DNA from 3 places in the Pantoea cypripedii genome. Region 2 is predicted to be linked to each of the others. Evidence: predicted binding sites of a transcription regulator. Region 2 holds the regulator's gene; each other region holds the start of a gene.

Region 1 (10,984 bases), 1.3 Mb from region 2:
GCTGATCATCCCGACGCTGCTGGTGATTCTGGTGGTGACTTTCACCATCGTGCGTCTGCTACCTGGCGATCCCGCCAGTGCGATGATCGGCGATCGCGCCACCGACACTGATGTCACCCGTATCAATCAACAGCTGGGGCTGGATCAGTCACTGCCTGTGCAGTTTGTCGGGTTTGTGCGCCAGGTCGCCAGTGGCAATCTGGGCAATTCCTATGCGATGCATGCCCCGGTGACGGCGGTTATCGCCGAACGTTTGCCCGTCACCCTGCTGCTGACCGGCATGGCCGCGTTGTTTTCACTGCTGATGGCGATCCCGCTGGCCTTTATTTCGGCGCTCAAACGCAACAGCGCCACCGACATCACCATTCGTGGCGCATCGCAGGTCACACTGTCGATGCCCTCCTTCTATATCGGCCTGGTGCTGCTGACCGTTTTTGCCGCGCAACTGCACTGGTTCCCGGTCGGCGGCTATGGCGATAGCTGGGGACAGCGCGTCTATCATCTGTTTCTTCCGGCGATGACGCTTGCCGTGAGCATCACCTCGGTGCTGATTGGCAGCCTGCGTAACTCGATCATCGCGGTGCTCGATGCGGAATATATCACCTTCGCCCGCGCCAAAGGGCTGAGCAGCCGGGTAGTGTTGCTGCGCCATGTGCTGCGCAACTCGCTGATCCCGATGCTGAGCCTGTTTGCCCTCAATATCGGCACCACCATCGGCAGCGCGGTAATCACCGAAACGGTGTTCGCCGTCCCCGGCATCGCCCGCCTGATGGTGGATAGCATTTTCAGCCGCGACTATCCGATGATTCAGGGGCTGGTGATCGTGCTGTCCGTGCTGGTGTCGCTGATTTTCCTCATCACCGACATCGTGCAGGTGATGATTGACCCAAGGAGGGCACGATGAGTGAATTAATTATCCAGCGATCCCTCACCCGCAAGTGGCGCAAATACCTGCCCTGGTCGTCGCTGTTGGGCTGCATCATTCTGGTGCTCAGCCTGCTGATGGCGTTCTTTCCGCACCTGGTTGCTACTGCCGACCCGCTGAAGTTTGACTATCGCGCCATCCTCAAGGGGCCGAGTCCGCAACACTTTTTTGGCACCGATAACTTTGGCCGCGATATCTTCTCGCGCGTGGTGTATGCCTACCAGATTGATTTGCAAATCGCCTTCTTCACCACGTTGTTCCCGATGGTGTTTGGCACGCTGGTGGGTCTGCTGGTCGGCTATTTCGGCGGCGTGGCCGAGATGCTGTTCCAGAGGATCGTCGATGCGGTAGTCACCTTCCCGTTGCTGGTGCTGGTCATCGCTATCGTCGCCATTCTTGGTCCGGGCCTGAATAGCATGTATATCGCCGTCGGCATTATTTATTGGGTGTTCTACGCCAAATTAATTGCCGGTGAAGTGAGCATTCAGAAACGGCTGGAGTACGTCGCGGCAGGCAAAGTCATGGGCTACAGCACCCCGCGCATTATCTTCCGTCACGTATTGCCGAACGTCATCACCACCACACTGGTGTACTGGATGACCGACATGGCGCTGGCGATCCTGCTGGGTTCCAGCCTCGGTTATCTCGGCCTCGGTGCACAGCCACCTGCCGCCGAATGGGGGGTGCTGATCGCCTCCGGTAAAAACTTCATGGATACCGCATGGTGGATAACGATTTTCCCCGGTATTGCCATCGTATTAACCGGCCTGGGATTCAGCCTGTTTGGCGATCTGCTGGCAGACTGGCTGCGTCCTGGAAGCCGTTAGTGAACATGAGAGCGAATTATGCCCAGCCAGATATCCCCTTTGCTTGAGGTGCAGCAGCTCAACACCCAAATTCATACTTCGCGCGGCAGCCTGCGGGCGATTCAGGACGTGAGCTTCAGCCTCAATCCGGGAGAAATTCTCGGGCTGGTGGGTGAATCCGGCTCGGGAAAAAGCGTCACCCTGCGTTCTCTGCTGCGCCTGATGCCCGCCAGCGCCGAGGTTTCGGGTTCGGTCAAATGGCAGGGCCGCGAGATTAGCAGCATGAAACCCGCCGAGCTGCGCAGCATTCGTGGCGGTGAAATCGCGATGATTTTTCAGGAACCGATGATCGCGCTTAATCCGGTGTTAACCGTCTGGCGGCAAATTGAGGAAAGCCTGGCTGCTCACACCGATTTAACGCGCAAACAACGCCGCCAGCGTGCCATTGAATTACTGAATCAGGTGGGGATTCCCGCGCCGGAACTGCGTCTCGACGATTATCCGCACCAGTTTTCCGGTGGGATGCGCCAGCGTGTGATGATTGCCATCGCGCTGGCAGGTAATCCCCGGCTGCTGCTGGCTGACGAACCCACAACCGCGCTGGATGTCACCATTCAGGAACAGATCCTCAAGCTACTGTTCAACCTGCGTGACCAGCTGGCGATGGGGATTATTTTTGTCACCCACGATCTCGGCGTGGTCGCCCAGCTGTGCGATCGCGTGGCGGTGATGTATGCCGGACGTATCGTGGAAAGCGCGCCGGTGCGCGAAATTTTCAGCCAGCCGCGTCATCCCTACACCCAGGGGTTGATCGCTTCGGTGCCACAAAACGGCGGCGAGCGAAAACCATTGCAGTCGATTGAGGGCACACCGCCATCGCTGCTTAATCTGCCGCAGGGGTGCAGTTTTAGCCCGCGCTGTCGTTATAAAACCGACATCTGCCTCAGGGAGGTGCCGCCCCCTGAAGCGCTGAATAGCGAGCATCAGGTTGCCTGTCATCATCACGCTAACCTTAACGTCATGGAGGGCATCTGAGATGGGTGAAACTCTGCCACACAGCAACCTGCCGATTGTCAGCGTCGAGGAAGCGATAGTCCACTTCCCGGTGGCGCAGACCATCCTCGAAAAGATTCAGGGGAAACCCCGCAAGTTTGTGCAGGCGCTGAACGGCGTCAGGCTGGAACTGATGCAAGGCGAGACGCTTGGCGTGGTTGGCGAGTCCGGCTGTGGTAAATCCACGCTGGCGCGCACCATGGTTGGTCTGCTGCAAACTAACGAAGGCAAAATCTACTTCAATGGCAAAGACATCGCGACGCTGCGTGGCAAAGAACGCCGCAGCTTTAACCGCCAGGTGCAGATGATTTTCCAGGATCCCTACAGTTCACTTAACCCGCGCATGACCGTCGGCCAGGTGCTGACCGAAGCGCTGTCGGTGCACGGCATGTGCGCGAAAAAAGATATTCCGGCGCGTATCCGTGAGCTGATGGAATTGGTGCGTCTGCCTGCCGACGCCATCGATAAACTGCCACATGAGTTTTCTGGTGGGCAGCGCCAGCGTATTGGCATCAGTCGCGCGCTGGCCGTGGAGCCACAGGTGTTGATCGCCGATGAACTGGTTTCGGCGCTGGATGTGTCAGTGCAGGCACAGGTGGTAAACCTGCTGCTGGATTTGCAGCAGAAACTCAATCTTACGGTGCTGTTCGTCGCCCACGATCTGCGGCTGGTCAGACATATTTCGCATCGTGTGGCGGTGATGTACCTTGGCGAAGTGGTGGAAGTGGCGGATACCGAAACGCTGTTTATCAAGCCATTGCATCCCTATACCCAGGCCTTATTACGCGCGGCGCCGAGTATGGACCCTGACGATCGCGGGAAAAATGTCAGCCTGACCGGCGAACTCCCCAGCCCGCTTGCCCCCCCGTCCGGCTGTCGCTTTCATACCCGCTGCCCGTTTGTGACCGACCGCTGCCGTACTGAGCGGCCGGTGCTGGCACTGAAATCCGGTGGTCAACGCGTGGCCTGTCACCTGGTTCCCTTTGAATCCGGGGCATAAAAAAAGGATGGCTTCCGCCATCCTTTCTATCGCAACGCGCTTATGCGAAATCAGGCATAAACCGGCAGACGTGCACAGATATCCAGCACTTTCTGCTTGGTACGTTCGATGGTGGCTTCGTCGTTGATGTTGTCCAGCACATCCGCAATCCAGCCTGCCAGTTCACGTACTTCCGCTTCTTTGAAGCCACGACGGGTGACTGCCGGGGTACCGATACGCACACCAGACGTCACGAACGGGCTCTTCGGATCGTTCGGTACGCTGTTTTTGTTGACGGTGATGTTAGCACGACCCAGCGCGGCATCCGCTTCTTTACCGGTCAGGTTTTTGCTCACCAGATCAATCAGGAACAGGTGGTTATAGGTACCACCTGATACGATGTTGTAGCCGCGTTCAATCAGCACTTCCACCATCGCTTTAGCGTTTTTAGCCACCTGCTGCTGGTAAGTTTTGAACTCAGGCTCCATCGCTTCTTTGAACGCGACAGCTTTACCGGCGATCACGTGCATCAGCGGGCCGCCCTGGCCGCCAGGGAACACCGCAGAGTTCAGTTTTTTGTACAGCTCTTCATCACCGTTTTTCGCCAGGATCAGGCCGCCACGCGGACCTGCCAGGGTTTTGTGGGTGGTTGAAGTGACGATATGCGCATGCGGCACCGGGTTCGGATAGACGTCAGCCGCGATCAGGCCAGCGACGTGCGCCATGTCAACGAACAGGTACGCGCCAACGCTGTCAGCGATTTCACGCATTTTGGCCCAGTCAACCACGCCAGAGTAAGCAGAGAAACCACCGACGATCATTTTCGGCTTATGGGTTTTCGCCAGTTCTGCCAGCTCGTTGTAGTCAATTTTGCCAGTTTCATCGATGCCGTAAGGCACCACGTTATACAGTTTACCGGACAGGTTAACCGGTGAACCGTGCGTCAGGTGACCACCGTGTGCCAGGTTCATACCCAGAATGGTGTCGCCCGGCTGCAGCAGCGCGGTGTAGACCGCGAAGTTTGCCTGAGAACCAGAGTGCGGCTGCACGTTGGCGTAGTCTGCGCCGAACAGCGCTTTCGCGCGGTCAATCGCCAGCTGCTCAACGATATCAACGTATTCACATCCGCCGTAGTAGCGTTTGCCCGGATACCCTTCCGCGTATTTATTGGTGAGCTGTGAACCTTGCGCCTGCATAACGCGCGGGCTGGTGTAGTTTTCAGAAGCAATCAGTTCAATGTGCTCTTCCTGGCGCACTTTCTCTTGCTCCATCGCCTGCCACAACTCGGCATCATAATCGGCAATGTTCATATCACGCTTTAACATCCGCATCTCCTGACTCAGCTAACTTTTTAACGGCAATTTAAGCCCCGCTAAGGGGCGAAGGCCAACAGTGTAAACCGTTTTGACAGGTGACGGTAGCAGCAATCCCCTCTTTTTACGCAAACGATTGGCAAGGCGCTGGAACGGGTTTTTTACGCATTTTTGCAAGCCAGAGAATCACGATATTTCCTCAGAATGAAGCGGAAAAAATTTCAGGTTTGTGGCAGAGATTCCAGGAAATCTGATTTATCCCTGAGCATTCAGGGGGATTTACAACCACCCGTTGGCGATTATAAGATGCATTTAAAATACAACTTTTAAAATGCTATGAGGATTCACCCATGCTTAACGCGCAAGACATCGCTATCATCAAATCCACCCTGCCCGCGATTGCCGAATTAGGCCCCCAACTCACCGGTCACTTTTATCAGCGTATGCTGACGCAGCACCCGGAACTGAAAGATGTGTTCAACATGAACAATCAGCGCAGCGGCAACCAGCGTGAAGCGCTGTTCAACGCCATCTGTGCCTACGGCAGTAATCTGGAAAACCTCGAAGTGCTGCTGCCCGCGGTGGAAAAAATCGCCCAGAAACATACCAGCCTGAATATTCAGCCCGAGCAGTACGCCATCGTCGGTGAAAATCTGCTGGCGACCATTCAGGAACTGTTGAATCCGGGCGACGAGGTGTTACAGGCGTGGGGCAAGGCGTATGGCGTGCTGGCTGAGGTGTTTATCCAGCGTGAAGAAGCGATTTACCGCGCGTCCGCAGCGAAAACCGGTGGCTGGCGTGGTGCGCGTGAGTTCCGTATTCGTGCCATTCAGCCGCAAAGCAGCGTGATTAAAAGTTTCGAGCTGGAGCCGGTGGATGGTGCAGCAGTGGCGGATTTCCTGCCGGGTCAGTATCTGGCCATCACCCTGCGCCCGGACAGCCAGGGCAATCTGCAACATCGTCAATACTCACTCACCCACCAGCCAAATGGTCAGTTCTATCGTATTGCGGTGAAACGTGAAGATCAGGGCGCGGTATCTAACTGGCTGCATGACGAAGCGCAGGTCGGGGATGTGGTGCAATGCGCGGCACCGGCGGGTGATTTCTTCCTCCAGGCAGAGCCTGCGACGCCAGTTACCCTGATCTCAGCGGGTGTTGGCCAGACTCCGATGCTGGCGATGCTCGCCAGCCTGGCAGAACAACAGCATCCGGCAGCAGTCACTTGGTTGCATGCCACAGAAGACGGCCAGCAACATGCCTTCGCCGCGGAAGTCCAGGCACTGGGTAGCCGCCTGCCGAACTTCAGCAGCCATGTCTGGTATCGCCAGCCTGCCGCAGCAGACGCCGGTCGTTACGATGCGCAGGGATTGATGGATTTAGCGGGCGTTTCTGCTGAACTCGGTCAGCCCGATCGCCAGTTCTGGCTCTGTGGCCCGCTGGCGTTTATGCAGTTTGTCGCACGCCAGTTGCTGGATGCGGGTGTCACCGCCGACCGTATTCATTACGAAGTGTTTGGTCCGCATAAGGTGCTGTAAGTTCGGGGACCCTACCCGGTATGAGGGAAATATTGCGCCGCACCGGGTTGTAGCGGCGCAATTTATTGCGCAGTGATGAAAAAAGCGCGATAAATCGCGCCGCTACATCAATTTGCTGCTGCGATTAGATCGCCTCTTCGTCTTCTTCACCGGTACGGATACGCACGACACGTGCCACGTCAAAGACAAAGATTTTACCGTCGCCGATTTTACCGGTTTGCGCAGTTTTCATGATGGTCTCAACGCAGGTATCAACGATATCGTCGCCCACCACCATTTCGATTTTTACTTTCGGCAGAAAATCGACCATATACTCGGCACCACGATACAGTTCAGTGTGACCTTTCTGGCGACCAAATCCTTTCACTTCGCTCACCGTCATCCCGGTGATGCCGACTTCCGCTAACGCTTCGCGTACATCATCGAGTTTAAATGGTTTGATAATTGCATCGATCTTTTTCATCACAGATCCTTTTTTCACTCCCTCCGTGGCCGGACGGGTAACAGATAGTATAAATGTTCCTGCCGCAGCCGCTGGCTCAGAGCCGTCTGTGGCGTCAAAACAGGACTTTCTCCTGCTTTCTGTCCGAATGCTGGGGCAACAGGCCGAATCGCAGCGGCAGAAAGCTACTCTTTAAAATCACTGGCGTCCAGTTCATGGCGCGACAGCAGCTTATAAAACTCGGTGCGGTTACGTCCAGCCAGACGCGCAGCATTGGTCACATTTCCTTTGGTCATTTGCAGCAGCTTACGCAGATAGTTCAGTTCAAACTGATTGCGCGCTTCGACAAATGTCGGCAGCGCGGTGTTCTCACCTGCCAGCGCCTGTTCAACCAGCGCATCGCCAATCACCGGTGACGTACTCAGCGCTACGCACTGCTCGATCACGTTCACCAGTTGACGCACATTACCCGGCCAGCTGGCTCCCACCAATCGTTTCATGGCGTCCACGGAAAAACTGCGCACAAAGGGTTTATGACGATCGGCAGACTGGCGCAGCAAATGATTCGCCAGCAGGGGAATATCTTCGGCACGTTCATGCAACGCCGGGATCTTCAGATTCACCACGTTGAGGCGATAGTAGAGATCTTCGCGAAAGCTTTTCTTTTCCATCGCTTTGGGCAAATCACGATGGGTGGCGGAGATAATGCGTACATTGATACTGACATCATGATTACTGCCGAGCGGACGTACCTTGCGCTCCTGGAGTACGCGCAGCAGCTTCACCTGCAACGCCTGCGGCATATCGCCAATCTCATCGAGGAATAACGTGCCACCCTCAGCCGCCTGAAAAAGCCCCTCGCGGGCGCTGACTGCGCCGGTAAAGGCTCCTTTGGCGTGACCGAACAGCTCAGACTCCAGCAACTGTTCCGGTAATGCGCCACAGTTGATGGCGATAAAAGGTTTACTGGCACGCGGACTGGCGGCATGAATCGCCTGCGCAAGTACCTCTTTACCAGTGCCACTCTGGCCGTTAATCAACACACTGACATCGGATTGCGCCACCATATGCGCCTGCTCCAGCAGCCGCAGCATCAGCGGGTTACGCGTGACGATAGACTCACGCCAGCCATCATCGGTCTCAGGCGCACGCAGGGCCAGTGCCTCATCAATCGCTTTGTATAACGCATCGCGATCCACCGGTTTGGTGAGAAAGCTAAATACGCCCTGTTGGGTGGCTGAAACCGCTTCCGGGATCGATCCATGCGCAGTCAGGATGATCACCGGCAGGCCCGCGTGGCGCTTCTGGATTTCGCCAAACAACGCCAGACCGTCCATCTCATCCATCCGCAGGTCGCTGACCACCAAATCGACCTTCTCTTTTTGCAGATGACGTAAGGCTTCCGGCCCACTGGCCGCTGTTGCGACCTGATAGCCTTCACTGCTGAGACGCATTCCCAGCAACTTCAGCAAGCCCGGATCATCATCCACCAGCAATAATCGTGCGGCCTGTTTCATTATGGCTGCTCCTCATTCGCCGTACCGCTGGCACTGTGCGACGTATCGCTGCTGTCGGGCGCTTTACGCGAGGACAGCTGACGCTCGATATCCGTCAGGCGTTCCAGCTTATGCTGCGTATCCGCCAGCGAGGTACGTAGCGTGCGTTGCTGCTGGCGCAGGCTATCCAGCTCGGCATCGGTGCTTTGCTGTAGCCGCGCATAGCGGCCACGCGCGTCACTCAGTTCCAGCTGAGCGGCCTGATTACTGCGCCACAGCTGAATCAGCGGACGAACTGCCGCCGGAAACGTCGTACTGTAGCCATCCAGCGTATCAACATAATCGCGGCGTTCCTGTGGCGTTACGTTGCCGTTAGCCAGCAATATGCCCTGCTTAAAGGCGCGGGACCAGCCCTGCACCGGCCAGCGGCGTGCTTCCGCCCGGGCTTCAGCCGGTGACAGACGCTCGGCACAATCAATGGCACGCTGCCAATACAAGGGGTTGCTCATGGCAGACGGGTACTCAATTTGCCAGACATTGCCGCAGTCCGTCGCCAGATAGTCCGGCAGACGCACCTGTGGCTCCGGCTGAATGCTGTCGTCCCTGAGGGCGCTGTCTGCGGAAGGTGCATGGCAGCCTGCAAGGCTGAACACCAGCAGGCTACCGGCAAATATTTTTTTGAGGGATAAATTCATTGATCAGGCATTCCCGGCGGTGGTAGTCAAAATGATACGAAAACAGACATCCGCGTCCTTGTGTGTCACCAACTGCAAATCGCCCTGCATCCTGCGCAGGCAATCTTTGGCGATGCTTAAACCCAGTCCGCTGCCTTTAACCGGCCCTTTGCGTTGTTGGCTGCCCTGATAAAAAGGCTCAAAGATCATCGCCTGTTCTTCAGCCGGAATCGGTGTGCCGGTGTTTGCCACCTCAATCCACACCTCATTGCCCTTCTGCTGACTGTGCAGCCAGATGTTACCGGATTCGCTACCGTAGTTCACGGCGTTCGAATAAAGGTTATCGATCACCCGTTGCAGCAAGGTGGCTTCAGCCAGGCAGTGGTTCACCTGCAAATCCACATGGGTGCTCATCTGGCGCGCATGGGCCGGCAATGAGTGCGATTTCACCACCGTATCGACAATGGTATCCAGCGCCACCACATCCAGTGCCATCGGACCATCGGCCAGTTTGCGGTTGTAATCCAGCAACTGCTCGATCAAACGTTGCAAATGACGGCTGCTGGTATCCAGAATCGCCACCACTTCCTGCTGTTCGCTATTCAGTGGACCGGCCACCTGATCGGCTAACAATTCCGTGCCTTCGCGCAGGCTGGCAAGGGGCGTTTTCAGTTCATGGGAAAGATGGCGTAAAAATTCGTGGCGTTGCGCTTCCAGCCAGCTCAGGCGTTCACTCAGCCAGACAATACGCTTACCGAGCGAGCGAATTTCACGCGGACCACGGAAGCTGATACTGTCGCCCAGCGCCTTGCCTTCGCCCAGCCGGTTGATCATCCGCTCCACCCGCTTCACCGGCCCGATGATCATGCCGGTAAACAACAGCACCAGCGCCAGGCTGATCAGGAACAATATCAGAGCCTGCCAGCCAAAAAACTGGCCTCGATCGGCAATTTCACGCTGCAATTGCAAACCCCGCGAAAACACCACTTCGCGTGTTTCCTGCACCATTTGCGCATTGGTATCGGAAAAGTGCTCAAGGGCAGTCGATGCAGGTGCGGAGGGATTGCCGCTGGCACATTGCAGCGTTTCCAGCTGCGGCAGCGTGGCGGCTAACAGTTTGAACGAGGGCAAATCCGGCAGGCTGGCAGCGTGGGTGGTGAGCATCTGACTGTAGTGCGCACGTTGTGACTGATAGAGCCGCGCCAGACTGTCATCACCCAACACACAATATTGACGATAGCTGCGCTCCAGCTCGATGGCAGTCCGCGCCATGGCTTCGCTGCGGCGTACGTCCGTAAAGGTGTTGCGATTGGTGTCTGCCGCCTGATTACTCAGCGCCGACAGGCTTTCCCATGCCTGCCACGCCAGTACCAGCAGCGGCAGCAGCACCAGCAGGAACGCCATCAGTACTAGCTGACGCAGCGAACGGGGAAATAAACGCCATCTCTTCACAACCGGATTTCCTTAAAATTTTACTGCAGGAATGCTAGCGGAGTCTGAAAGCGGAAGAAAGCACAGATAAGAAAACGGCAGGCGCTATGGCCTGCCGTTGAGCGTGACGCCGAACGCCTCACGCGGGAATAAGGTGGTGCCTAACTCAACGTTACGTCCGATGCTTGATAACGTTGCAAAGCAAGCGATTATCGGTTGGGTGGACGGCAGGCACCGTTTGGTGCGTCATTCAGTTTTTATGAGCTCAACCGCAATGCGGGGCAATCATAAGCAGGAGAATGAGCAACGTAATGAGTATAGCAAACATCG
Region 2 (10,984 bases):
GAAAATGCTGCGCCAGTGGAAATGGCCCATCAGCCAGGCTCCCAGCAACGGGGCCAGCGCCGGTGACAATGCCACCAGCGGCATAATGGTGGCGAAAACTTTGTTCGCCTGCGCCTGCGGATAGCGATCAACCACCAGCGCCTGCCAACTGACCGCCGCCGCGCACACCCCAAGCGCCTGGACAAAACGCAGCGCCAGCATCAGTCGTACATCGGTTACCCACAGCATGCCGAGACAGCCCAGCGCGAAGATCACTAATCCGGCCAGCAGAATGGGTTTGCGACCAAAGCGGTCAGACAACGGACCCCAGAAGACTTGCGCACAGGCGAAGCCACCGAGGAACAGGCTCAGGCTGGCACTGATGGTACCAGGGGCAGTAGCAAAATCCTGCTGCATGGCACCGAAGGCCGGCAGGTACATATCCGTAGCAAGAAAGCCCAGCATGCTTAGCAAAGCAAGGTAAGGCAAAAATCCTTTTGATGACAACATGGTGATTCTCATTAGACAAATTGAACGCCGGGGAGTGTAAAAGGGTGCGGCAGGCTTTGTGAAACGCTAATATTTGCGAGGTGCTATCAAAAATTTTGCAGGCAAAATGATGTGGTCTGAATACGCGCTTGAAGTGGTGGATGCGGTGGCGCGCAGCGGCAGTTTTAGCGCTGCGGCGCAGGAGTTGCATCGCGTGCCTTCTGCCATCAGCTATACGGTACGTCAGCTGGAAACCTGGCTGGCCGTGCCTTTGTTTGAAAGGCAGCACCGGGAAGTGGTGCTGACGGCCGCGGGTGAGCATTTCGTGCGTGAAGGGCGGAGTGTTATCAAAAAAATGCTGGCAACCCGACGCCAGTGCCAGCAACTGGCTAACGGCTGGCGTGGGCAGTTGAGCATCGCGGTTGACTGTATCGTTAAACCGCAGCGTACCCGGCAACTGGTAAAGGATTTCTACCGCCATTTCCCGGATATGGAGCTGATTATCAGCTATGAAGTGTTCAACGGGGTCTGGGATGCGCTGGCTGATGGTCGGGTCGATGTGGCGATTGGGGCCACCCAGGCCATTCCGGTCGGTGGGCGTTTTGCCTTCCAGGATATGGGCGCGCTGAACTGGCGTTGCGTGGTCAGTCCCGAGCATCCCCTGACAAAAAGTGCCCAGCTGGATGAAGAAACCTTACGGGCGTGGCCTTCACTGGTGCTGGAGGATACATCGCGGGCGCTGCCGCGGCGTATGACCTGGACGCTGGATAACCAGCGGCGTCTGGTGGTACCGGAGTGGGAAACCGGGATGGATTGTCTGCGGGCAGGGTTGTGCGTAGGGATGGTGCCGGGCCATTTAGCCCGGCCACTGCTGGATAGCGGCGTGTTAACCGAACTGACGTTGCCTGCACCTTTCCCGGAGAGTCCCTGCTGCGTCAGCTGGTCGGAACAACGCGCCTCACCGGCATTAAGCTGGTTGCTGGACTATCTGGGCGATGCAGAGACGCTCAACCATGAGTGGTTGAGCGAAACGGTGGCTTAGCGACGATAGTCGCGGAACGGGCCGTCGGCGACGGAGCGGCGTTCAATCAATGTGGGCTGCACTTCGATGGTCTGCGGCTCTTCGCGCTTACTGGTGATGCGATCGAGCAGCATTTCCAGCGCTTTTTCTCCCAGCTGTGCTTTTGGCTGATGAACGGTTGTCAGAGCCGGGGTGAAATACCGGGCGTTGCGCACGTTGTCATAGCCAATCACCGAGATATCCTGTGGCACGCGCAGCCCCATTTCATCGGCGGCACAAATCGCGCCCATCGCCATGATATCGCCACCACAAAACACCGCCGTCGGACGTTGTTTCTGGTTGAGGATCTGCTGCATCGCCTGATAACCGGATTCCGGTTCGAAGTCGCCCTGCACAATCCACTCCGGGCGCACGGTAATACCGGCTTCATGCAACGCCTGCATAAAACCAGCATGACGACCACCGCCAGTGTTGCGCTCCATCTGGCCAGGGATGGCACCAATGTCGCGATGTCCACGTTCGATCAGGTAACGTCCGGCGAGATAGCCACCCTGGAAGGCGTTATCCTGCACGGTATCGGTGAAATCACCGCGAGACTCGCCCCAGTCCATCACCACCATCGGGATATTGCGGTTCTCTTCCAGCATGGTGAGCAGGTCGTCGGGATATTCGGAACACATCACCAATAAACCGTCGACGCGCTTTTGCGCCATCATCGAGAGATAAGCACGCTGCTTTTGCAGATCGTTATGCGCATTGCCGAGAATCAGCGTATAGCCACGGTCGAAACAGTGGTTTTCCACCGCTTCAATGATTTCCGCGAAATAGGGGGCTTCGCTGGAGGTGGCGAGCAATCCCAGCGTTTTGGTGTGGTTGACTTTCAGGCTACGCGCCACGGCGCTGGGCGAGTAGTGCAGCTCTTTGATCGCTTCCCATACGGCGTTACGCGTTTCTTCCGCGACAAAACGCGTTTTGTTGATGACATGCGAAACCGTGGTGGTGGAGACACCGGCGCGTTTCGCCACATCTTTAATTGTTGCCATGAAAATGGTACTCCCGGGCTTATCGCAACTTACTGATAAGTATATTGTTAAACGTTTGCGTCTGCTAATGGTTTTGCGCCCCAATTTTCGGGGCAAATGGCGAAGAAAAAGGCGTTAACTCGCAGTTAAAATCACTTTAACAGGCCACAAACACAGCGTGCGCAAAATCTGTTGCGCAACGAAAGGCGGCGATTCTAGCAAGCTGGCGCGGATAACACGAGATTTTTGCCGGGCGCTGTGCGAAAATTACATTAACCCTTCAATTAATGTGACTAAGGAGTTGTGATGAGTACAGACCTGAAACTGGCGCTGGGTACTACCGTTGGCGCGTTGTTAATGATCATCGTGTTCAGCTTCACCGCGATCCTTCATTAATAAAAAAAGCCGGACCTGAAATTTCAGTGTCCGGCTTTTTATTGCGCGGTGATGTTTAGCGAATGGTTTTCGGCGTCATCATGCGGCGTGCACCGACATAATGCTTCTGCCAGTAATCTTCACCTAATGCGCTAATCTGAATATCTTTACCGGTACGCGGTGACTGAATAAATTTGCCGTTGCCCAGGTAAACACCCACATGGTCAGCGGTACCGCGATGGTTAATGCGGAAGAACACCAAATCTCCCTTCTCCAGCATATCGCGTTTGATCGGCGCCGCATCACGCAGGTGATACATTTCGTTAGCGGTGCGCGGGAATTTGTATTTCACCAGATCTTTATAGGCATACCACACCAGACCACTGCAATCGAAACCGGTATGCGGTGAAGTACCGCCCCACTGGTAAGGTTTACCGATCTGACCCATTAATTTGTTCATCGCCGTTTCACGCGCCTTTTGATAGCGCTGACGGTGTGATTTGCTCATCCTGATAGTGGTGAGGTCGCTGGCGTCATCCTGCTCATCCAACACTTTCGCCACGCGCTGATGACCATATTTTTTGGTCGGCGACTTCAGCAGGGCTTTTCTGCGGGTGGTTTTGTGCAGCGCAGTTTCGGTTTTGGTGGGTTTCTTCAGTCTTAACTTATGAACACTGCTGGTAAGGCGTGATTTTTTGGTGCTGGTCTTGACCGGGCGTCGTTTACGGCGCTCATCTTCGCGTGCACTTTTTTTCTCTGCATTATGCAAACTGGCATTGATGGGCGCATGCGGTGACGCAGAAGCCACATTAAAAAACAGTTGGGCGAAAGCCAGCATAAAAAGCGTAATAAGTAAACGCATAGTCCGGTTACAGGTTAAGCAGTCTGCGATAAAACAGCCTGCGGCAAGTTAGAAAAATCTGATCAATGATCAGCGCCGGGATTGATTCTAATCCACTTTTTTTCCAAAAGGTAAGGCATTTTTCGATTAATCTGTTACCAGATGGTATCTGGGGCAAAAATGAGCGATTTCAGCCGGTTAACGCAGCATAATTATTGCCAATTATTAATCGGTTCATGCTTGCTAATGATATGAAAATGTTATTTGTGGCGTTGGAACTTAACAAACATGGCGATTAAGGTCGCTGAGGAGCAAAATCCCGTTTTCAGTGCGGGGGTGAAGTCGCTACAATAAACAAACACGAAGTGAGGAATTAAGGAAGGCAAAAATGAGTACTGTTGAAAAAATTCAGCGCCAGATCGCAGAAAACCCGATCCTGCTGTATATGAAAGGTTCGCCGAAACTGCCAAGCTGCGGTTTCTCTGCGCAGGCGGTGCAGGCTCTGTCTGCCTGTGGTGAGCGCTTCGCGTATGTTGATATCCTGCAAAACCCGGATATCCGTGCTGAATTGCCGAAATATGCCAACTGGCCAACGTTCCCGCAGCTGTGGGTTGATGGCGAGCTGGTCGGTGGTTGCGACATCATCGTTGAGATGTTCCAGCGTGGTGAGCTGCAACCGCTGATTAAAGAAACTGCTGAGAAGTATAAAGAAGCAGAATAATTGCAAAGGCCGACGCATCGTCGGCCTTTCTTTTGGTCATTCTGCGTCGTCTTCCGACACATCGTCATTGAACGCCACTGGCCAGCCGCCAAGGCGCTTCCAGCGATTGACCAGCTCGCAAAACAGCGTCGCGGTTTGTTCAGTGTCATACAAGGCAGAATGCGCCTGGGTACTATCGAAATCCATACCTGCCGCTTTACAGGCTTTTGCCAGCACCGTCTGACCCAGCACCAGGCCGCTTAATGCTGCGGTATCAAAAGTAGCAAAGGGATGGAACGGGTTGCGTTTCAGACCGGCGCGCTCGGCAGCCGCCATCAGAAAGCCATGATCAAAGGTGGCGTTATGCGCCACAATTATCGCCCGATTGCAGTGACTGTCCTTTGTGCCTTTACGCACCATCTTAAAAATTGCATGTAACGCTTCATATTCGCTCACCGCGCCGCGGAGCGGGTTGCTGGGATCAATCCCGGTAAACGCCAGTGCATCTGGGTTAAGAATCGCGCCTTCAAAAGGTTCAACGTGAAAATGCAGTGTTTCGTCGCGATGCAGCCAGCCGTCTTCATCCATTTTGAGTGTGGTGGCGGCAATTTCCAGCAGGGCATCGGTTTTAGCATTAAAACCGGCCGTTTCGACGTCGATCACCACGGGATAAAAACCGCGAAAGCGTTGATGGAGAGCGTTTAAGTCGTTCGATTCAGACATCAGGATCTCATAGCAATAAATGGGGCAGCGCGCATTATGGCAAAAATTGCGAGAGGGTGCAGCAGGAGAGGAGCGCCAGCCCGTAAATGCACGAGCTGGCAGGCAGGCTTAGTTGCCGATGCCGTGTCCGGCATGTTTGTTTTCGATCAGTTCGATTTTGTAGCCATCCGGATCTTCGACAAACGCAATCACCGTGGTGCCGCCTTTAACCGGGCCAGCTTCACGGGTGACTTTACCACCGGCATCGCGGATGCGGTCGCAGGTGGCGGCGACATCATCAACGCCCAGTGCAATGTGCCCGTAGGCGTTGCCGAGATCATAGCTCTCGACGCCCCAGTTATAGGTCAGCTCAATCACGGCACCTTCGCTTTCTTCGGTGTAACCAACAAAAGCCAGGGTGTACTTATATTCGGTGTTTTCGCTCTGACGCAGCAGGCGCATGCCCAGCACACGGGTGTAAAAATCAATGGAACGCTGCAAATCGCCAACACGTAACATGGTGTGAAGTAAACGCATAACATCCTCTTTTAACAAGCACAAAGGCTAAGTATAGCGAGTTAACGCTCTGAAGAAACAGCATTGCCGCACATCCGGTGCGGCAATCGAACTTTCTTATAACGTCGGGTAATCGGTATAACCTTCGGCCCCGCCACCGTAGAAGGTTTCCGGACGCTGCGGATTCAGTGGCGCATCCTGTTGCAGGCGGGCGACCAAATCCGGGTTGGCGATAAAATCACGACCAAACGCGACGGCATCAATCAGGCCACGCTGAATCAGGTCATCCGCTTTTTCTATCGTGTAGGCACCGGCACCGATGATCACCCCTGGGAACAACGCGCGCACTTTCTCACGGAAAGCGTCGCTATAAGGCTGACCACCCGCCCAGTCTGGTTCTGACAGGTGCAGATAAGCCAGTTTACGTTTGCCCAATTCCGAGATGTACCACAGGGCGGCGGCTTCTTCATCCGCGCCATTTTCCAGATTCTGGAAAGCACCAATCGGTGAAATACGGATACCGATACGATCGGCAGACCAGTTAGCAATCGCCGCATCCACCACTTCAAGGGCGAAACGACCACGTTTGGCAATCGAACCGCCGTACTCGTCCGTACGCTGGTTGGAGCCAGGGGCGAGGAACTGATGCATCAGATAACCGTGCGCCGAATGCAGTTCCAGCAAATCAAAGTCTGCTTCGCGTGCGTTAGCCGCAGCCTGGCCGAAATCCGCCACGATCTGTTGAATTTCTGCCACGCTGAGCTCACGCGGTACGGAGGTATCTTCACGGTACACGGTGCCATCGGCGTGACGCAGTGAGGTACGGGTACCGGCAGCCAGAGCGGAAGGGGCAACCGGCGGCAGACCATCTGGCTGCACGCTATTATGGGAGATACGCCCGGTATGCCACAGTTGCACCGCGCTGTGTCCGCCCGCGCCGTGAATGGCCTCGTTGATGACTTTCCACGCGGCGATTTGCTGCTGGGTATGCAGCCCCGGCGCACCGGCATAACCTTTCGCCTGGAAAGAAATCTGGGTCGCTTCCGTGATGATCAACCCGGCGCTGGCACGCTGCTGATAATACTCAGCCATCAGCGGGGTGGGGATATCGCCTGGCTCAATGCTGCGCAGACGCGTCAGAGGGGCCATGAAAACACGGTTAGGCACGGTAATCGCACCCACTTTCAGGGGGGAGAACAACTGTTTACTCGCCATGATGACTCCTGTATTAGACCGGTCGTCTAGAAACTGCGGTTTTTAAAATCAGTGGCGGATCAGCCACTGTTCAATGGTTTCGAGCGCCAGACTAATCGGGCCTGGCTCTCTTGAGATCTTGCTTTGCAGGCTGGCACCCAGCCACAGCAGATAGCAACGCTGTGCCAGCTGTTGCGGGCTTTGCCCATACAACAACGGTTGTTCTGCTGCCACATCATCGAGACAGCGGGCATAGGCGTTAATCACCGCCGTTGCGCCATGTTGCAGCGCATCCCGCATCGGCTCCGACAGGTCGCACACCTCGGCGGACAGCTTCACCCCGAGACAACCCATGATATGGCCTTGTTCGATAAATAAACGTTCCGCCGAGCGAAAGTGTTGCAGGAAACGCTCACGCGCTGTGGCACCAGGCTGATTAAGTTGCTGCTCAATCGTCTGCAAATGGTGGACAAAATAGCGCTCCAGCAGGGCCACACCAAAAGCTTCTTTTGAACGGAAGTAGTGATAAAACGAACCTTTCGGCACTTCCGCCAGCGTCAGCATTTCACTGAGGCCCATACCGGTAAAACCGCGTTGTAAACACAGCTGCTCGCCGGTAGCGAGCAGATGTTCACGGGTTTCGTTGCGTTGCAGAGTCTTGTTCATGGACAGCAGAGTAGTAGACCGATCGGTCTAATGCAATCTTTAGCTGGCTGCCTGGCACGATCTGATCATATCCAGTTTTGGCTGATACTCGTTGGTCTGGATGTTGAACATGCCGAGCAGAGTATGGAACAGATTGTCCTGTGACACCGGCTGATCGGCGGCCTGCTGACGTAAACACCCCTGATTAATATGGTATGTGGCGGCGTAGTCTGGCGACATCCACATCAGCAGCGGTATATGGGTTTGCTGCGAGGGAGCAAACATATAGGGCGCGCCGTGCAGATACATACCATGCTCACCCAGCGATTCGCCGTGGTCAGAAAGGTAAACCATCGCCACATTGAAGCGATCGCTCAACCCTTTGAGTTTATCAATGGTACGACTCAGCATATCGTCGGTGTACAGCAGCGAATTATCATAGGTATTCACCAGCGCCTGGTGATCACAATCCTGAATCTGGTTGCTGTCACAGGTTGGGGTAAAGCGACGGAATTCGGCCGGATAACGCTGATAATAAGCCGGACCGTGACTACCCATCTGATGCAGCACGATAATGCCGTCGTTATGCAGGCTGCCGATGTAGTTGTCCAGATTGTGCAGCAGGACATCATCAAGACAAAAACCGTCATGGCAATATTGCGGCAGGTTCCACAGGGTCATATCGGTATGCGGGACACGATCGCAGGCACCTTTGCAGCCACCGTCATTTTCGCGCCACAGTACGCTTACCCCGGCATGGGCCAGCACATCGAGCAGACCTTCCTGATGGTGGGCCAGATTGGCATCGTATTGCTCACGCGGCATATTCGAGAACATGCAGGGTACGGAAACGGCGGTTTCGGTGCCGCAGGAGCTGGTTTGCGGATAGTAGATCACCTGCTGCTGTTTCAGCTGCGGATTGGTTTCACGCGCATAGCCGCCGAGGGAAAAGTCTTCAGCACGACCGGTTTCGCCCACCACCAGTACCACCAGCGTTTTTTTCTGTTCGGCGGCGATTAACGGGCCTTTATGGGCATCTTCGCCAATCTTCACCAGTTGCTGACTACCCTGTAACCAACGTTGATCGACATAATGGCCAGTACCGCTGACGATATTGGCTGGGGTGATCATTTTTACCAGCCCTTTGTTGTTGCGGACCAGTGAGGCGTAATCTTTATAAAACAGCACCGCCATCAGCAGGATTATCAACAACGCACCGAGGGCACCGGCCAGGCGCTGCAACAGGCTCCACCACCAGCGTTGTCCTGAGCGGATACGTACGCTGGTGATAAACGCCGCAGGCAGAATCCCCATCAGCAGCATCCAAATGACCCATGTACGGCTGATCAGCGCACCGGCTTCCTGGGCATTCGACTCAAACACGTTTTCAATCATGTTGGTATCGATAACCGTACCGAAGCTGTGCATAAAGTAGTTGGCAGCGGCGCTGGTCAGCACCAGCAGGATCAATAGCGGTTTACGGATAAATGGCCAGGCGAGCAGGGTAAAAATAAAGTAGAACGCCGCGATCAGGACCACGGGAATACTGGCGGCGAACAGATAATCGTGCAGCCGTGTGTAAGGAATAATTTGCCATGCGCGCAGCAAAAACAGGCCATTTAGCACAACACCAAAGAAAAACGCGGCGCTGAAATTAAACCAGCCAGAGTGACACTGTAACTTATTCGGGAATTTCATGAAAACTCATCAATGGAACAGAATCGCGCCAGAGTAGAGACAAAATATGAGGAAAACCTTAACCAAACTTAAACGCCCCCTGGGTCCACAGGGACAGATTAGTAAGTAACGGTAACCCGCTGGCTGGCGGAAAATTGATTGTGCAGAATACGTGCAATTGGCGTTTACTCTGCGCACAATGTCACTAAGCTGTTATCAATATGCTGCAATTTGCCTGTACCGGAGTGGATGTGGCCGAGCAACTTGAGTTTTTTCCTGTCCCCAGTCCCTGCCGGGGGATTTGCCAGAGCGATGCTCGTGGCTATTGTCGTGGCTGCCTGCGCAGTCGCGAGGAACGTTTTGACTGGATGAAATACAGTGATGCGCAAAAACGCCATGTGCTGCGTTTATGCCGTCAGCGCTGGTTACGCCTGCAACGCAGCCAAAAGCCCGAAGAACCTGACGAACCTCAACAACCCTCACTGTTCTGACCGTTGCTGTGCGTGACTTTCCGTTATACTGCCGATTCATCCATTCGGATTTGCGTTTAACGGAGAGCCACGATGTTACAACCGCAACAAATTGCCCCGCAGGGACCGAAATTTTCACCGCTGATCATGGGTTACTGGCGTCTGATGGAATGGGGCATGACGCCACAGCAGTGCGTGGAGTTTATCGAGCATCATCTGGCGCTGGGCATCACCACGGTTGACCATGCGGATATTTATGGTGACTACCAATGCGAGGCCGCGTTCGGCGCAGCACTGAAACTGGCGCCGGGTTTACGTGAAAAGCTGCAAATCGTCACCAAATGCGGCATCGCGACGCGCGCTAAACCGGAACACCACATCGGTCACTACATCACCGATGCCCGCCATATTTTGCAGAGTGCAGAAAATTCGCTGCGCCATTTTGGCACTGACTATCTCGACCTGCTGTTGATTCATCGGCCTGACCCACTGATGGATGCCGATGAGGTCGCAGAGGCGTTCCTCTCATTGCATCAGAGTGGAAAAGTGCGTCATTTCGGGGTCTCCAATTTCACCCCGACGCAATTCACCCTGCTGCAATCCCGTCTGCCTTTTACCCTGGCGACCAACCAACTGGAAATTTCTCCGCTGGAACAATCGGCGCTACTGGATGGCACGCTGGATCAGTGCCAGCAATTGCGTATGCGCCCAATGGCCTGGTCCTGCCTCGGCGGTGGGCGTTTATTCAACGACCCGCATTACCAGCCGCTGCGTGACGAACTGAACCAGGTGAAACAGGAAATCGGTGCCAGCAATATTGAACAGGTGGTGTATGCCTGGGTGATGAAACTGCCCAGCCGGCCGTTACCGATCATCGGTTCCGGTAAAGCAGCACGCGTCAGCGATGCGGTGGCGGGCAGCCAGTTGACGCTGGATCGCCAGCAGTGGTTCCGCATTCGTAAGGCCGCATTGGGCTACGATGTGCCCTGAAGCGTAAAAATGCGTCAAAATGCAGCAGCTCCGGAAAAAAGCAGCCAGGCTTACAGGGAACTAACCATAAGGAGATGTTATGAATAGAACCCTGATTGCTGTTCTGGCGCTGCTCTGTACCGGCGTTGCCCAGGCTGCTAGCGAAGAAGTGGAGCTGCACAAGGTGACGGAACAAGGTATTGGCGCGGCGATAGGTAAAGTGACCATCACCGAAACCCCCTACGGGCTGCAATTTACTCCCGCCCTGAGTGGCTTGCCTGCGGGCATCCATGGCTTCCATGTCCATGCCAACGGCAGCTGTGAACCTGGCGAATCGGCCGGGAAAAAGGTGGCGGCGGGTGCGGCGGGGGGGCATTTTGATCC
Region 3 (10,984 bases), 1.6 Mb from region 2:
CGTCTCAATACCATTGCTAACTCTGTTGGTCTGCTACTGGGCTTCGCACTCAGTTTCGCCATTGCCTGGTTTCGGCTTAGCCCGTTATGGCTGACCCTGTCGATCGTCGCCGTGACGCTGGTTCCTTACGCTATCAAGCGTTACAACTTTTACCGCGAGAACCAGGAGCAATCACCGGCGCGCGTGAAACGTGGCCCTTATCTGCGTTACCTGCTGTATGCCGGACTGCCATTGGCGATCTCCAGCATCTTTATTTCGGTACAGGTGAAAACCGCGCAAATGTTCCTGGTCGGTATCGCTTCAGCACGCGATCTCGGGTTGTTCGCAGCGGCCAATACCATTTCGGCATCGTGGACCTTTATTCCACTGGCCATCATCACTTCCAGCTTTTCGGAAATATTCAGAGAACGTGGCGAAGCGGCAATTAAGCTTACGGCGCGTCTGAATGGGTATGTGTTGGGTGTTTCACTGATTCTGTTATTTGTCATCGCCTTATATGGTGAAAAAATAATCATTGCTTTATATGGTCACGATTACACGCAGTCGGGAAGTCTCATTACGTTGCTATCGATAGCCTCCAGTTTTTCGGCGATGGGGACTGTCGCATATCGCTATATCGTTAAAGAGGGTGGATTTAATTATCTGCTCAGGAAAATTCTCTGCCTGGTCGCCATCGGTCTTCCGATGTCGTGGTGGCTGATCCAGGGGTACGGCATCATGGGGGCTGCCTGGAGCGTTTTCCTGACAGAACTTCTGTCCCTCACCGTAATGAATTACTTCTTCAGAAACGGCGTCATTTACAAGATTCAGGTTTCCTCACTCAACTACAAAACCTACAAATGAGGTCAGATATGCTTAAGTTGAAAGATGAACTGAGAAAAAGTGTGCGGTATTTCATCAGGAAAATGCCCTGGGCTTATCAGGATCGGATTTTTTACTTCCGTAAATTCCGCCGCCTGCCCAATCTGCGTGAGCCGAAAGTGTTTAACGAGAAGATCCTGTACCGTAAGTTTGTTTATGGCGACTATCAGAATTATGGTCGTCTGTCGGATAAATATTCGGTGCGTGATTACGTCGCTGAAAAGATAGGCGGTGAATATTTGATTCCATTGCTGTATGAAACCAGCGATCCGCATTCACTGCATACGCTGCCGAGCTGGAAGAACACGGTGATCAAGCCAAATCACGGTTCCAATATGGTGGAAATCCTGCTGGAAGAACCGGATGCGCTGAAAAAGCAGCAGATCATCAGCAACTGCCAGCGCTGGCTGAAAAAAGATTATGCGGATGAGGCGCGTGAGATTCATTACCGCTACATCAAGCCGCGCATTCTGGTGGAGAAATATATTGGTGATGGGAAAACCGCGCCGATTGATTACAAGTTCCATATGTTTAATAAACGCGATGGTAACTTCGAATTTGTGTTGCAGGTGATTTACAACAGATGCAATCCGCTGATATCAATGAATTTTTATGTCAATAATCTGGACGAGGCCTATCACAAAATCCGTGATACCGGCCTGGATATCTCGTCGCAGCTGGCAGCACTGCAACATGCCTTAGCGTTGAGTAAGAAACTGGCGAGTGATTTCGATTATGTTCGTGTTGATTGGTATATCCACGAACAGCAGGTTTACTTTGGCGAGCTGACTTTTACGCCTGGCGCTGGGATGGTCACCGGACTGGATCGTGGGCTTAATCAGATGATGGGTGATATGTGGATTCAGGACCGTCTCGGTGCGAAGACGCCGGGCGGTGCGGTGGGGGATGTCAAGATCCCGGCCGTATTGAAGAAAATTTGAAATCACACAGCAAAATAAAAAACCCCGCGATGCGGGGTTTTTTATTGGGGGGAAATCAGGGCATTGGCCAATCGGCAGGGGTCTGGCTCATCACCTCAACGAAGGCGTTTTTGGTGATTTCCATAAAGTTATGCAGATTTTCCATGCTCAGGGTGATTCCCAGCAGGCCGGTGACAAACCAGCAGGACATGCCCAGGCCGATTCCGCCGCACATCAGCGCCATCACATGGTGGCTGTTCTGACGAAAACGAATTTTCAGGGTGCTGGCGAAAAACATCATTATTGCGCTCAGCAATTCCCAGCGCATAACGATAAGACTGGTGGTTAAAGTAGCCATCTGCAACGAACCTCTATGAATCAGTAACATCCCTGACATTCATCGGACATCACTGGCGGCAAAGAAGGAAGGTCAGGGAGGCCCTTCAGGCCGTCGTATTACGCATTATTTTGTGACTTGTGTCACATTATATCACTCGATTTGAAATTTTGAACAAAATTTATACCTGGTATGGTAGAAAAAATTTTATCGACGTTGTGCGAGGTGCGATTGATAGGCAGGGGGGACGAACTGCGCCCGCAGGGGGGCGCGCAGACAGGATTAGCGGATCGGGCAGCACTCGCCGGTGGTACGCTGGGTAAAGCTGGCCAGGTTCTCGTTGCAATCAAAGCTCACCAGGCGTGGACGCTGGATCATCGCCTGACGACGCATGGTGTGGCGATAGGCCGTCGGTGTTTGCGAGAACTGACGACGAAACACGCGGGAAAAAGTTTGTTGCGAGTCATAGCCGTACTGCATCGCAATATCAAATACCGGGCGTTGCGTCTGGCGCAGTGCTTCTGCTGCCAGCGTTAAACGGCGTTCGCGGATATAGCCGCCCAACGTTTGTTTCGTCACGGTACGGAACATACGTTGCAGGTGCCATTTGGAATAACCTGATTTGGCCGCTACTTCATCAATTGACAGGGTTTTATCCAGATTCTGATCGATCCAGTGCGTCAGTGAATGAATGATTTCCTCTTGCATCATAACCACATCCTTCTGAGTAGAGATTCGAAGTTTCAATGGGGAACGAGTATAATTCCTCAAGTTAACTTGAGGTAAAGAGCCAAATGAAAAAAGAACGCAACTACCCGAAGCCGGTACTGACGCCGGGCGAAGTGGCAAAGCGCAGCGGCGTGGCGGTCTCGGCGCTACATTTTTATGAGACCAAAGGATTGATCTCCAGCACGCGCAATAACGGCAACCAGCGGCGTTACAGCCGCGATGTGCTGCGCCGCGTGGCGATCATTAAAATCGCGCAACGTATCGGTATTCCTCTCGCCACGGTGAGCGATAGCCTGATGCATGTGCCTGCCAACAAACGTATGTCGACCCAGGAATGGGACGCGCTGACCCAGCACTGGCGCGAGGAACTGGATAAACGCATCGAAACGCTTACGCGCCTGCGTAACGATCTCGACGGTTGTATTGGGTGCGGTTGTCTGTCGATGCGTGATTGTCCGCTGCGTAACCCCGGCGACCGATTGGCAGAACAAGGTTCAGGGGCGGTGTTACTCGATCCACAACAGGACGAGCAGAAACGCTAAGACGTCATCATCTATACTTGCCGGGTCAATCCATTGGTCAGGAAGCCATGATGATCACCGTTCACCATCTTGAAAATTCCCGTTCACATCGGGTGCTGTGGCTGCTGGAAGAGTTATCAGTGCCTTACCAAATTAAGCGTTACCAACGTGAAGGCACCTTGCTGGCACCGGAGTCGCTGAAAAAAGTCCATCCGCTGGGCAAATCCCCGGTGATCACCGATGGCAATCGGGTGGTGGCGGAGTCCGGGGCCATCCTCGAATATCTGGCAGAAAAATATGACGCCGAGTATCGGCTGAAACCTGGTGATGAGGATGCGCAGATTCAGGCCCGCTACTGGCTGCATTACGCCGAGGGATCGCTGATGCCGCTGCTGGTGATGAAACTGGTGTTCGGCCAGTTGGGCAAAAAGCCGGTGCCCTGGCTGCTGCGTCCGGCGGGCAAAGCGCTCAGCGCGGGTATCCAGAAAGCGTGGCTGAACAAGCAGCTGGCGCTGCATGGTAGCGTGATTGAGCAACATCTCAGCCAGCACCCTTACTTTGCCGGTCATCGTTTTACCATCGCCGATATCCAGATGAGTTTTCCGTTGCTGGCAATGCGCGCGCGTACCGGTCTGCGCGATATGCCCGCCAGTCTGCGCTGGCTGGAAGGGATGGAACAACGGGCGGCCTGGCAGCGGGCGCTGGAGCAGGGCGGTCCGATAAATTTCAGCGGTTAAATCCGTTATGCCAGATTATCAGTTGAAAACCGCCCGCCATTAACCGGATAATCGTTTGCCTTTTTTCTGTGTTTCCCCTTTTACGACCAGAAATACGCGGCTACGTAAACGTTTGCTTTGTTTCTTCACCGGAGAGACGTGCACCAGGACGGCAGGAAAACGGTAGCCGTGCGGCCACTCACAACACAAAAAATGCAGAGGATTAATTATGTCTGGCGATTCTCGCCCGGCCAGTGGAAAACTGGACGCCTGGTTCAAGATTTCAGCACGCGGTAGCAGCGTGCGTCAGGAAGTGCTGGCAGGGTTAACCACCTTCCTGGCAATGGTTTATTCCGTCATTGTGGTGCCGGGCATGCTCGGCAAAGCGGGTTTTTCTCCGACGGCGGTCTTCGTCGCGACCTGCCTGGTGGCAAGCTTTGGTTCCCTCCTGATGGGGCTGTGGGCCAACCTGCCTATGGCCATCGGTTGCGCCATCTCGCTGACCGCCTTCACCGCCTTCAGCCTGGTGCTGGGGCAGCATATCAGTGTGCCGATTGCCCTCGGGGCGGTGTTCCTGATGGGGCTGCTGTTTACCGTGATCTCTGCCACCGGCATTCGTGCGTGGATTTTGCGTAACCTGCCGATGGGGGTAGCGCATGGCACGGGCATCGGTATCGGCCTGTTCCTGCTGCTGATTGCCGCCGATAGCATTGGCCTGGTGGTGAAAAATCCGGCGGCCGGTTTGCCAGTGGAGTTGGGGCACTTTGCCTCCTTCCCGGTGATCATGGCGCTGGTCGGGCTGGCAGCCATCTTCGGGCTGGAAAAACGTCGTGTACCGGGCGGCATCCTGCTGACCATTGTCGGGATCTCCATTGTCGGATTGATTTTCGATCCGGCGGTGAAGTATCAGGGGCTGTTTGCCATGCCGAGCCTGAAAGATGCCAGCGGCCAGTCGCTGGTGTTTAGCCTCGACATCATGGGCGCGCTGCAACCAGCGGTATTGCCAACGGTGCTGGCATTGGTCATGACCGCGGTGTTTGATGCCACTGGCACCATTCGCGCGGTGGCCGGGCAAGCCAATCTGCTGGATAAAGACGGGCAGATCATTAATGGCGGTCGCGCGCTGACCACCGACTCGGTCAGCAGCCTGTTTGCCGGCCTGGTGGGTGCCTCTCCGGCAGCGGTGTACATCGAATCGGCGGCCGGTACGGCGGCGGGCGGTAAAACCGGTCTGACGGCGATTGTGGTTGGCCTGCTGTTCCTGGTGATTCTGTTTATGTCGCCTCTGGCGTATCTGGTCCCTGCTTACGCCACCGCGCCAGCGCTGATGTACGTGGGTTTACTGATGCTGAGCAACGTGGCGAAGATCGATTTCAACGATTTTGTCGATGCCATGTCCGGCCTGCTGACGGCGGTGTTTATCGTGCTGACCTGCAACATTGTCACCGGCATCATGCTCGGCTTCGCGGCGCTGGTGATTGGTCGCCTGTTTGCCGGTGAGTGGCGTAAGCTGAATTTCGGCACCGTGGTGATTGCTGTGGCGTTGGTGGCTTTCTACGCCGGTGGCTGGGCCATCTGATCTGAAAATCTCCTGAAGTCCGAATTATTATCTTTCCTTGCTGTGCCGCACGTCGGGTTTTCCTGTCGTGCGGCATTTTGTTTTACACTTTCCAGCGCAACAACATCGCTTTAACGATTACGATTCGCCTAAGGAAAGCATGGAAATCTTCTTTACTATTCTCATCATGACGCTGGTGGTGTCGCTCTCCGGCGTCGCGGCACGTATCTTGCCCTTTCAAATCCCGCTGCCGCTGGTGCAGATTGCTGCCGGTGCGATGCTCGCCTGGCCCACCTTTGGTCTGCATGTCGATTTTGATCCCGAACTGTTTCTGGTGCTGTTCATTCCGCCCTTGCTGTTCGCCGACGGCTGGAAAACGCCGATTAACGAATTCCTGCACCACGGGCGCGAGATCATCGGTCTGGCACTGGTGCTGGTGCTGATCACCGTGGTGGGGATCGGTTACCTGATTTACTGGCTGGTGCCGGGCATCCCGCTGATTCCGGCCTTTGCCCTGGCGGCGGTACTGTCACCCACCGATGCGGTGGCGCTCTCCGGTATCGTCGGTGAAGGGCGTATCCCGAAGAAAATTATGTCGATTGTGCAGGGCGAAGCCCTGATGAACGACGCATCTGGCCTGGTGTCACTGAAATTTGCCGTCGCCGTGGCGATGGGCACCATGGTGTTCACCTGGGGCGGAGCCAGCGTTGAGTTCCTCAAAGTGGCGGTGGGCGGCCTGGTGGCGGGTGTCGCAGTCTGCTGGCTGTATGGCCGTTCGCTGCGTCTGCTGAGCCGCTGGAGTGGTGATGACCCGGCGACCCAAACCGTATTGCTGCTGCTGTTGCCGTTCGCCTCTTATCTGATTGCTGAACATCTTGGCGTGTCGGGCATCCTTGCGGCGGTGGCAGCGGGTATGACTATCACCCGTTCCGGCATTATCCGCCAGGCTCCGCTGGCGATGCGTCTGCGTGCCAACAGCGTCTGGCAGATGCTGGAGTTCGTGTTTAACGGCATGGTGTTCCTGATGCTGGGTCTGCAATTGCCGGACATCCTCGAAGCCTCCGTCGAGCAGGCGAATGCCGATCCCAATGTCCAGCTGTGGATGTTGTTCACGGATATCGTGCTGGTGTATGGCGCGCTGATGGTGGTGCGTTTTGGCTGGCTGTGGCTGATGAAACGCGGCAGTCAGCGTTTCCTGAAGAAAAAGCCGCTGGAGTTTGCCAGCTACTCGCTGCGTGAGCTGCTAATCGCCTCTTTCGCCGGGGTGCGCGGTGCCATTACCCTCGCCGGTGTGCTGTCGATTCCGCTGTTCCTCACCAATGGCGATGCCTTCCCGGCGCGCTACGAGCTGGTGTTTCTCGCCACGGGCGTGATCCTGTTCTCATTGCTGGTTGGCGTAGTGGTGCTGCCTCTCCTGCTGCGCGGCATTGAGGGCACCGATAAAGTGGGACATCGTCGCGAGGTGCAAAGTGCGCGTGCTGCGATGGCCACGGTGGCGATTGATAGCCTGCACAAGATGGAAGAGCGACTGGAAAAAGACACCCAGGAAAACATCGACCCGGAGCTGTTGAAAGAGGTGAGCCTGCGGGTGATTGGTAACCTGCGCCGTCGCGTGGTTGGTAAAGACGAGCTGGAGCAGGCGCTGTTTGCCGAAAATCTGGAACGCCGATTCCGTCTCACAGCCATCAGGGCAGAACGCGCCGAGGTTTACCATCTGCGCGCCACCCAGCAAATCTCCAATGAAACCATGCAGAAACTGCTGCGCGATCTCGACCTGCTGGAAGCCCTGCTGATCGAGAAAGAGGAGTAACGGAGGGGCCGCCGCGCATCACACTGAGATGCGCGGCGCATTATCCGGCCAGTGCTCACGGCAGCAGGCAATCCACGCCTGGGCACTGCGCGACAAATAGCTACCTTCCCGCCAGATTAATCCCAGGCTCCACTTCAGCTCCGATTCCAGCGGTAGCCACAGTAACGATTGTTTATCCAGACGCTGACAAATCGGCTCCGGCAGAATCGCCAGCCCCATTTCTGCCTGTACCATCGCCGCCAGAAAATCCCACTGACCGCTGCGCACCGCGATATTCGGGGTCAGACCCAGGCGATGAAACGCCTTCATCAGCTGCCGATTCAGGGAAAATTCTTCGTTGAAAATCAGCAGCGGATGTTCCGCCAGCTCGCCCAATCCAAGGTGGGTACGATTAAGCCAGGGCGCGGTGCGGGGCAGCAGGACACACAAGGGATGGTGCATCAATTCCAGCGTGTTGAGAGGGAGGTCGGGGTCAACCGGCAGCGCAGTCAGTGCGATATCGAGGCTGCCATCCAGTACCGCCTGCTGCACAGTCAGACCACCAAATTCGGCGATCTTCAGCTCAACACCCGGATAGCGGCGGCGAAACGCCGAGATGGAACCGGCAATCTGCATCCCGACCATCGGCGGAATGCCAAGGCGCAGCTCGCCGGTCTTCAACTGGTTGATGTCACCAATTTCGGCTTCCAGCTGATGAAATTCCTGCAAAATCGCCAGTCCACGCTGATACACCGCCTGGCCGCTATCGGTAAGGTGCAGTTTGCGCCCGTCGCGCAACAGCAGCGTGCAGCCCAGCTCCTCTTCCAGCTGGCGCAGCATTTTGCTGATGGTCGGCTGGGTTACGTAGAGCTTCTGGGCAGCGCGGGTGAAACTTTGCTGGCGCACCACTTCGGTAAAGTAGCGCAGCGCGCGGACGTCCATAAAGTATTCCTTATTGGCATAGATTGAATAATATTAATTCATTTTTTTCACACTCTGTCTGCGATTTATACTGAACACCTGATTTATTTACCGGGGAGAGGGGAAAATGGCGTTCGCATTGAGTCCGCGCAGAACGGACATGCTGCAGCGTATTTTCGTCCCGCTACAGCTGGTGCTGTATGTGGGATTGTTTATGGCCAGCGACAAACTGGTGGGCTGGTTGCATTTGCCGCTGCCCGCCAACGTCGTCGGCATGGTTTTGTTGTTGGTATTAATCATGACGCACGTCATACCACTGCGTTGGGTGAAAGCCGGGGCGAACTGGTTGCTGGCCGAGATGCTGCTGTTCTTTGTTCCGGCGGTGGTGGCGGTGGTGAACTACAGCGATCTGCTGCGTAGCGAAGGCTGGCGTATCTGCGTGGTGATCGCGCTCAGTACCCTGCTGGTACTGGCTGCCACCTCGCTGGTGGTCGACCGTGTTTACCGTTTTGAAATGGCGCGCGCCGCGCGTAAGCAGGCACGTCATGAATGACCTGATTATCAGCCTGATCTGTCTGGTGCTGACGCTGCTGGTGTATTACCTCAACAAACGGCTTTACCGTCGCTGGCGTACCTTGTTGTTGATGCCGCTGGTGATGACGCCGCTGGTGTTGGTGGTGCTGCTGCTGGTAACCCATGTGAGCTGGAAAGACTATATCGCCGAAAGCCACTGGCTGTTGTGGCTGCTCGGCCCGGCCACCCTGGCCTTTGCCGTGCCGGTGTATGAAAACCAGGAGATTATTAAACGTCACTGGTTATCGCTCAGCCTGGGTGTGGCGACGGCGACGCTGGTTTCCGTTTGTAGCTCGGTGTGGCTGGCGCGGCTGCTGACCTTGCCGGAATCCATCCAGCGCAGCCTGGCGGTACGCTCCATCACCACGCCGTTTGCACTGGCAGCGGCCAAACCCATCGGTGGCCAACCGGACCTGGTGGCGTTATTTGTGGTGATCACCGGGGTGTTTGGTATGGCGGTCGGGGATTTTCTGTTCCTGCGCATCGCGATTAAGCAGGGGGTGGCGAAAGGTGCGGGCTTTGGTGCTGCATCGCACGGTGCCGGTACCGCACGCGCTTACCAGATCGGCCAGCAGGAAGGTGTGGTTTCCAGCCTGGTGATGATGCTTTCCGGCGTGGTAACGGTGATCCTCGCACCGCTGCTCGGCCACCTGATGTGGCAGGCTTAACGGCCCGTAAGGGCCGTTTTACTTCCCATCGACATCCCTGTTTACGTAAAGCTTGCCAAATAAAGTTGTGTCCTGCCGCCTGGCTGTTTACCCTTTCCGCCGAATTGATTGTCCTTCATGGAGTGGAATTACATGTTAAAGCAACTTGTTACAGGAAGCGTACTGGGTCTGGCACTGCTGAGCAGCGGCGCGCAGGCGATTGAGGGCAGTGTTGACGTGGGTGAGCACACCACCAACCTCAACCTTGGCCTCGGTACGACCTCACCGGGTTTGTTCCTCAATGGCAACTGGCTGCGCAGCGATCATGACGGCAGCAGCTACGGTCTGGGACTGGGTTATAACGTCGATTTCGGCGGCCTGCGTCTGGCACCGACAGCGAAAGCGCTGTTCACTCACCCGGAAGATGGTAAAGACGGCTTTACTGTGGCAGTGGGTGCGGGTGCGCAATATAACTTCAACCGTATGTGGGGCCTGTATGGTGGCTACTACTACGCACCAGAAGCGTTCTCTGATCACCTCGACAGCTACAAGGAAATGTCCGGTGGCCTGAGCTTCACCCCGATTTCCCTGCTGAACGTGCGTGTCGGTTATCAGTACATCGAGCTGAACAACAAGGGCAGCCGTAAAGACAACGTACTGGCCGATGGCCCGTATGTCGGCGCGTCACTGCGTTTCTGATAGGGGCGTAAACCGCACTGAATCGTAGCGGCGCGATTTATCGCGCAGTTTTAAAGGCGCGCGATAAATCGCGCCGCTACATGATCCGATCGCGTTTTGATTAGTGCGATTTCCCCTGCTGAATCCCCACTCCGGTCTGTGAACGAATAAACTGCCCACGGAAACGTCGCCGTTCAGCGGCTCCCTGCTCTGAACTGTCGGTGATGGAAAACAGCCAGGTACCGATAAAGGCCGCCAGCATTGAGAACAACGCCGGATACTCATAAGGATAAATCGGCTTCGCATGTCCCAGCACCTGCACCCAAATGGTCGGGCCGAGGATCATCAGCACCACCGCCGTCAACAGGCCGAGCCAGCCGCCAATCATCGCACCACGCGTGGTCAGTTTTGACCAGTACATCGACAGCAGGATAATCGGGAAGTTACAGCTGGCCGCAATCGAGAACGCCAGGCCGACCATAAAGGCGATGTTCTGTTTCTCGAACAAAATCCCCAGCGCAATCGCCACCACGCCGAGCACCAGAACCGTGACTTTCGAGACATGCAGCTCCTCACGCTCAGTGGCCTGCCCCTTACGGATCACGCTGGCGTACAGGTCATGGGAAACCGCAGAAGCACCGGCCAGGGTCAGACCGGCTACCACTGCCAGAATGGTGGCGAAGGCCACCGCAGAGATAAAGCCGAGGAACAGGCTGCCGCCTACCGCATCCGCC

What was found. The regulator PurR, encoded in region 2, represses purine synthesis genes. The targets are predictions, from matches to a motif close to CANGCAAACGTTTGCNTG.
Region 1: a site for PurR is predicted at 5,202-5,219, ahead of glyA (serine hydroxymethyltransferase). Genes of this name have one in related genera too.
Region 3: a site for PurR is predicted at 4,258-4,275, ahead of HA50_RS01405 (NCS2 family permease). Genes of this name have one in related genera too.

The regions. Positions count from the first base shown of each region.
Region 1 is NZ_MLJI01000001.1:3,195,591-3,206,574, forward strand. It holds gene HA50_RS14705 (ABC transporter permease) at 1-904, shown strand, start outside; gene HA50_RS14710 (ABC transporter permease) at 901-1,752, shown strand; gene HA50_RS14715 (ABC transporter ATP-binding protein) at 1,771-2,766, shown strand; gene HA50_RS14720 (ABC transporter ATP-binding protein) at 2,768-3,784, shown strand; gene glyA (serine hydroxymethyltransferase) at 3,835-5,088, opposite strand; gene hmpA (NO-inducible flavohemoprotein) at 5,427-6,611, shown strand; gene glnB (nitrogen regulatory protein P-II) at 6,736-7,074, opposite strand; gene glrR (two-component system response regulator GlrR) at 7,239-8,570, opposite strand; gene qseG (two-component system QseEF-associated lipoprotein QseG) at 8,570-9,244, opposite strand; gene HA50_RS14750 (sensor histidine kinase) at 9,248-10,675, opposite strand.
Region 2 is NZ_MLJI01000001.1:1,884,419-1,895,402, forward strand. It holds gene punC (purine nucleoside transporter PunC) at 1-489, opposite strand, end outside; gene punR (DNA-binding transcriptional activator PunR) at 599-1,510, shown strand; gene purR (HTH-type transcriptional repressor PurR) at 1,507-2,532, opposite strand; gene cydH (cytochrome bd-I oxidase subunit CydH) at 2,818-2,907, shown strand; gene HA50_RS08805 (C40 family peptidase) at 2,963-3,748, opposite strand; gene HA50_RS08810 (Grx4 family monothiol glutaredoxin) at 4,116-4,448, shown strand; gene rnt (ribonuclease T) at 4,485-5,150, opposite strand; gene gloA (lactoylglutathione lyase) at 5,259-5,666, opposite strand; gene nemA (alkene reductase) at 5,763-6,860, opposite strand; gene HA50_RS08830 (TetR/AcrR family transcriptional regulator) at 6,909-7,505, opposite strand; gene eptA (phosphoethanolamine transferase EptA) at 7,545-9,182, opposite strand; gene HA50_RS08840 (DUF1289 domain-containing protein) at 9,413-9,652, shown strand; gene HA50_RS08845 (aldo/keto reductase) at 9,725-10,621, shown strand; gene sodC (superoxide dismutase family protein) at 10,701-10,984, shown strand, end outside.
Region 3 is NZ_MLJI01000001.1:310,489-321,472, forward strand. It holds gene HA50_RS01375 (MATE family efflux transporter) at 1-843, shown strand, start outside; gene HA50_RS01380 (ATP-grasp fold amidoligase family protein) at 852-1,802, shown strand; gene HA50_RS01385 (YjcB family protein) at 1,858-2,139, opposite strand; gene soxS (superoxide response transcriptional regulator SoxS) at 2,401-2,829, opposite strand; gene soxR (redox-sensitive transcriptional activator SoxR) at 2,913-3,389, shown strand; gene HA50_RS01400 (glutathione S-transferase family protein) at 3,440-4,105, shown strand; gene HA50_RS01405 (NCS2 family permease) at 4,314-5,663, shown strand; gene HA50_RS01410 (Na+/H+ antiporter) at 5,803-7,452, shown strand; gene HA50_RS01415 (LysR family transcriptional regulator) at 7,471-8,373, opposite strand; gene HA50_RS01420 (CidA/LrgA family protein) at 8,480-8,905, shown strand; gene HA50_RS01425 (LrgB family protein) at 8,898-9,593, shown strand; gene HA50_RS01430 (YfaZ family outer membrane protein) at 9,726-10,271, shown strand; gene HA50_RS01435 (cation acetate symporter) at 10,372-10,984, opposite strand, start outside.